2 regions of the Marinomonas sp. CT5 genome follow, and region 1 is predicted to be linked to the other one. Evidence: predicted binding sites of a transcription regulator. Region 1 holds the regulator's gene; the other holds the start of a gene.
What was found. The regulator sigma-54, encoded in region 1, starts transcription at its own class of promoters, with help from an activator protein. The targets are predictions, from matches to a motif close to TGGCACNNNNNTTGCTNT.
Positions count from the first base shown of each region.

Region 1 (3,155 bases):
GGTGAGGCGATATACAAAGGCAATGTTTTTGTTAAACAAGGGTCAATTGAAATTCATGCCGACTATTTAAAAATCACAACAGACACTCAAACTAAAAAGTTCAGCAGTATCAAAGCAACAGGTAAACCAGCAAAATTCAGTCAACAAATTGACTGGAGTGGCAACTTTGTCATCAGTAAAGGAGATAGCATCAACTATTCTACGACCGAATCTAAGCTAGAAATTTTTGGCAACGGCAACCTTACTAGAATGCAGAATTCAATTTCTGCCGATTATATTCTTTATATGATTCAAGACGGCACCTTTACCGCAGAGAAAAAAGATTCTGGTCGAGTAAAAATGACACTCCAGCCACAAACGTCTAACTCAGCACCTGAGGCCAAGAAATAAATGGCAACACTCGAAGCAAAACACTTAGCCAAAAGCTACAAGAAGCGCCAAGTCGTAAAAGACGTATCCATTGCTGTAGAGTCAGGGCAAGCTGTTGGCCTACTGGGGCCCAATGGAGCAGGCAAAACCACTTGCTTTTATATGATCGTAGGCATGGTAACCAACGACGCTGGCGGTATATTTATTGATGGACTAGATGTAACTAATGATGCCATGCACACAAGAGCTCAAAAGGGAATTGGGTATTTACCTCAAGAAGCCTCTATTTTTAGGAAAATGTCCGTCGAAGATAATATTTTAGCGATTTTAGAGACTCGCAAAAAGCTGTCAAAAGCACAGAAACTAGAGAGATTAGAAGAGCTTTTAGAAGAGTTCCATATAACTCATATTCGAACTAACTTAGGTATGGCATTATCTGGTGGCGAAAGACGTCGGGTTGAAATTGCTCGCGCTGTAGCCATGAACCCAAAGTTCATCCTTCTAGATGAACCTTTTGCTGGTGTTGACCCTATTTCAGTGGGTGATATCAAGCTAATCATAAAGCATCTGCAAGAAAGTGGTATCGGTGTCCTTATCACCGATCACAATGTAAGAGAAACATTAGACATCTGCGACAAAGCCTACATTGTAGGTAATGGGTACATCATTGCATCAGGCGACGCCAACACCGTCATCAACAATGAGCAGGTAAAAAAGGTCTATTTAGGTGACGACTTCCGTTTGTAACCCCTTATCATTGCAGTAGAAAGGGAGTAGTATGCATAACTCATTCCAATTCATTCAAATAGAAAGAGTTGCTCTATGAAGCAGTCTTTACAATTAAAGCTCGGCCAACAGCTGACTATGACGCCGCAGTTGCAACAGGCTATCCGCTTGCTGCAACTTTCAACGTTGGATTTAAAACAAGAAATCCATGAATTTCTTGAATCAAACCCTCTTTTAGAGCTCGATGAAGATGAACAACTTCATGTCGACGTCACACCCAGCATTGAATCTAAAAGCGCCGCAGCGGATAACAATACTTCAGCCGACAACAGCGAAGAACCACGCATTGAATCTGAGTGGACTGAAAGTATCCCTGAAGAATTATCCATTGATAGTCATTGGGACGATACTTACCAAAGCTCTGCCGCTGTTAGTGACCATAATAGTTTTGAGGGTGAAAGCGACTTTGAAAGCCGTAATGCACCAGCAGAAAGCATACAAGACCACTTAATCTGGCAACTAAATCTGACACACATTTCGGATCGAGATATAGAAATCGCTTACGCCATTATCGAATGTGTTCAGCCCGATGGTTATTTAAGCATTTCGCCCGAAGATATTTGTGAGTCTCTTAGCACCGAACTTGAAGACTTAGACCTAGAAGAAGTGATCGCCGTCCAACATAGACTGCAGCGTTTTGATCCTGTTGGTGTTTGCTCAATTGACTTACGCGATTGCTTGCTTGTGCAACTCGAAGCATTCCAAAACCACCCTTTATATAAAAGCACTTACAACCTGATTGATCATTATTTACCTCTTTTAGGTAATCGTGATTTTGCTCAATTAACGCGCAAAACAAAACTAAAAGACGAAGCGTTAAAAGAAGTTATTAATTTAATACAGCAACTTAACCCGCGCCCAGGTTCAGTTATTGATGCCGATGATACAGACTATGTTATTCCTGATGTCTCTGTGAAAAAGCGTAATGATGTATGGCAAGTTGAACTCAATAATGATGCCCTTCCTCCGATAAAAATCAATGAAACCTATTCGGCTATGGCAAGTTCCACCACATCGTCAGAAGATGCAACATACATCAAGACCTCTCTTCAAGAGGCGAAATGGTTTATGAAGAGCCTACAGAGTCGTAACGAAACATTGCTCAAAGTAGCCAGTTGTATTGTAAGTCGTCAAATCGATTTTTTTGAATTAGGTGAAGAAGCTATGAAACCCATGGTACTTCATGATGTTGCGGAAGAAGTGGGCATGCATGAATCGACCATATCAAGGGTTACAACACAGAAATACATGCATACCCCAAAAGGTATTTTTGAACTGAAGTACTTTTTCTCCAGTCACGTCAACACGGCTTCAGGTGGAGAATGCTCTTCTACCGCTATACGAGCTATGATTAAAAAACTTGTTGCTGATGAGCCAGCTAAAAAGCCATTAAGTGATAATAAGCTAGCCGCCATCCTTGCAGATCAAGGCATACAGGTCGCTAGACGCACAGTTGCAAAATATCGAGAGGCGATGAACATCCCTCCTTCCAATGAACGAAAACGACTGATCTAAACGGAAAGCATTTTATCATGTCCTTGAAATCATTACTAAAAGCTGAACTCGTACTTGCAAAGCAAGACATTATTAGCAAAAAACGTGTTTTAGAAAATATCGCTGATGTTGCATCAAATCGCCTACACTGCAATAACGAAGACGTTTATGATGCCCTTCTGGGGAGGGAAAAGCTTGGCAGTACGGGAATAGGCAATGGCATAGCCATCCCCCATTGCCGCCTTGAAACAGCAAACCACACAGCCATTGTTGTTATGTCTTTACAAACCCCCATTGACTTTGATTCGATTGATAAAAGAGCAGTTGATCTCATATTCGCACTTATCGTTCCACCCAACGAATGTGACCAACATCTTTCAACGTTAGCGAAAATAGCAGAACTTGCTCAATCCGCTGAATCGTTGGACAAGTTACGTACAGCACAAACTAATGAAGAGTTATTAAGTATTTTTGAATCCCTTATATAGGAAAATAGCATGCAGGAA
Region 1 covers NZ_CP025572.1:2,555,046-2,558,200, forward strand. Annotated here, with positions in the region: gene lptA (lipopolysaccharide transport periplasmic protein LptA) at 1-390, shown strand, start outside; gene lptB (LPS export ABC transporter ATP-binding protein) at 391-1,116, shown strand; gene C0J08_RS12010 (RNA polymerase factor sigma-54) at 1,192-2,670, shown strand; gene ptsN (PTS IIA-like nitrogen regulatory protein PtsN) at 2,688-3,137, shown strand; gene C0J08_RS12020 (HPr family phosphocarrier protein) at 3,147-3,155, shown strand, end outside.

Region 2 (3,155 bases), 1.0 Mb from region 1:
TCTGCAGTGCATAGACCAATTTTTTTTTGATTGCGGCGTTTTGAATAGACAGATTTTATATTTTGAATCTCGTAATGTTTGAATTTTTTAAGATAAGGGGACTGGTTGTACATTTTTCGAGCTTGTTGCCATGTTCCGTCAAGAATAATGATGTTCTCGATAGTGTCAGGGGATATCTGATCAAGTGGCTGTTCTATACTTTCAGTAAGATAAATAAGTAGTGTATTGTTGGGAGATAGTGCCAATACTTCTTTGTCCGGTACGACTCTAGACCAAGTTACCACTTCACAATCATTTTGTAGTATCTCTTTAACTAATTTTCCTGTTCCTGAGTTTTTTTTCAGCTCTTCGCTGTGAGTTAGCAGCCAAATCTTCATTGCGTCTCTTAGTTTCGTTTATACAGTCTAGGTAGGGTTATTATTATACGGATACCTAATTGACTTAGAAAATAAAAGCTCGACTTCTCTATCTGATATTTATTGTATAGAAGTCGAGCTTAATGGGGCGGAGCTGGAAGTTAAGGTTATTCTTTACCTATGGAGCCGATTTTGTGGATGGATAAGTCGGCTCCGTTGAATTCATCTTCTTCACTGAGTCGTAATCCACTTAATGCTTTAATTATTCCATAGACAACAAAGCCACTTAATGATGCTATGAGGATACCCCCAATACTTCCTATGATCTGAGAGGCCATACTTACACCACCAAGGCCTCCTAGTTGTTCTGACCCGAAAATTCCTGCTGCAATGCCTCCCCAAGCGCCACAGACACCATGTAATGGCCAAACTCCAAGAACATCATCTGTGTGTCTGAATTTTTGTTGAATAATTGTGAATAACATAGTGAATATCGCGCCAGCGAACGCTCCTGTAATTAAAGCGCCAATAGGGTGCATGATGTCAGATCCGGCGCAAATGGCGACCAATCCGGCTAGCGGACCGTTATGAATAAAGCCGGGGTCATTTTTTCCAAAAAGCATTGCAGCAATGATGCCACCAACCATGGCCATTAAAGAATTAACGGCTACTAGACCGCTGATGCCATCTAACGTTTGTGCTGACATAACGTTAAAACCAAACCATCCGATACATAGGATCCAGGCGCCCAATGCAAGAAATGGGATATTTGAGGGGGCGAACGCAACTAGCTTTCCATGTTTAAAGCGGCCACGACGAGTACCTAGTAATATAATAGCGGCTAGAGCAACCCAACCTCCAAAGGCGTGGACAACAACTGAGCCTGCAAAATCATGGAAAGGTGCGCCATATTGGTCTGTTAGCCAGTCCTGCAGGCCATAATTACCATTCCATACAATGCCTTCAAAAAAAGGATAGGCGATACCAACAATAATGGATGCTGAGATGAGCATAGGATAAAACTTTGCTCGCTCGGCTACACCGCCAGAGATAATGGCTGGTATGGCTGCAGCAAAGGTCATTAGAAAGAAAAACTTGACCAAACTGTAGCCATGTTCTTGTGATAAAACGGTGGCACTGTCAAAAAAATTAATGCCGTAGGCAATTTGGTAGCCGATAAAAAAATAGACAAGAGCAGACACAGCAAAATCGGTCATTATCTTAACCAGTGCATTTACTTGGTTTTTATGTCGAACGGTTCCTACTTCTAAGAAAGCAAATCCAGCATGCATAGCAAATACCATAATGGCGCCTAGAAGGATAAAAAGAGTGTTTGAGCTAGAAACTAGCATTTCTACTGCACTATTTGAGGGTGTCACAAGTGGCTCCTAAAATTATTTTTTGCACCGAAAAGGTTTGCTCTTATCCTTAAGTGCTCTTTTTTGGGGCTTTGTTGGTTTTAAATTGGGGTAATCATTTACTGATTTTTTATAAAGCAATAAACGTTCCATTTATGCTTTTTTTTGGTGCTTTTTTTGTTGTTTAATGTGTTAGTGCACTATTTTAGTGTTGTTGATTTTTGATAAGGTTAAATCTAACTATGAAATTGATCTTAAGAATAGGAGGAGGAAAGCTGGTATTACTTTTTTACAATGCTTGCTTTCTATTTTATTTTTTACGACATATTATCTTTGAGTAAGCATATTTATAGGGATGTATAGACTGCTAAATATGCTTAACATTTTAAATGTGATTTCTAAAAAAGATTGCTTATCAAAGAGCAGCATAAACATGAGGTTATTATGTCAGGTCAGTTAGTATCAGGTATTGTTAAGTGGTTCAATGACGAAAAGGGTTTTGGTTTTATTGAGCGTGAGGGTGGTGCAGATGTGTTTGTCCATTTCCGTTCTATAAATGGTACTGGACGTCGTACTTTACAAGAAGGTCAAAAGGTTACATTTGAAGTGACTCAAGGACAAAAAGGTCCACAGGCGGAAAATGTTACTATCGCGTAATTAATTTTACGTTTTATTAAAAGCCATGCAATGCGACAGTTCTATAAGAAAGAATCGTTGTTTGCATGGTTTTTTTATTGTTACGGTGAGTTAGGGATTGGTTGGAGGTTTACTTGTTGCCTATTTTGTATTCGTTTAGGCGCTGCCCATATGCTATTAGAGCTAGATATGTCATTGCTTATTTAGATATACAAGTTCATTTGAGAGAAGTACTTTTAAAGTCTAAACCTCCTGAGTTATTGGCCTTGGGAGGCCGCTCCACTATCCCGCAACTGATAGATAGTCATGGTGAACGTTATCCTGAAAGTCTCGATATTATCTTCTGGGCACTTTCATTTTCAAAAAATCATGAACGAGCATCTCAGTTGTGGCCAGAGACGAGTAAAGAGCAGAATAAAATACGGTCATGGATTGTCTACAATGATCATTTTTTTAAGTATTGGTTGGATCGTTATAAATATGCAGACCGATATCCAGAGTCCTCTCAAAGTTTTTATCGTTACAAAGGTGAAGTGTTTTTGCATCGTTTGGATAAGCGCTTAAAAGTTCATTCGTTTTTATTTGGGGAATGTCTTAGTGTCGCTGATATTGCTATTTTTCCGTTTGTACGGCAATTCTCTTTAGTAGACTGGGATTGGTTTGAGCAATCACCTTATCATAATGTAAAAGCTTGGCTGGCTGGCTTTTTAAACTCTGACATTTTTAAAAGTGTCGTCATGGTGAAACATGATGTATGGAAAGCAGGGCAAGAAGACATACTATACCCTGCGTAGTAAACATCTTT
Region 2 covers NZ_CP025572.1:3,573,002-3,576,156, reverse strand. Annotated here, with positions in the region: gene C0J08_RS17155 (DTW domain-containing protein) at 1-377, opposite strand, end outside; gene C0J08_RS17150 (ammonium transporter) at 524-1,735, opposite strand; gene C0J08_RS17145 (cold-shock protein) at 2,159-2,371, shown strand; gene C0J08_RS17140 (glutathione S-transferase) at 2,485-3,144, shown strand.
Region 2: C0J08_RS17150 (ammonium transporter) is a predicted target of sigma-54. The motif match lies at 1,849-1,866, and genes of this name have one in related genera.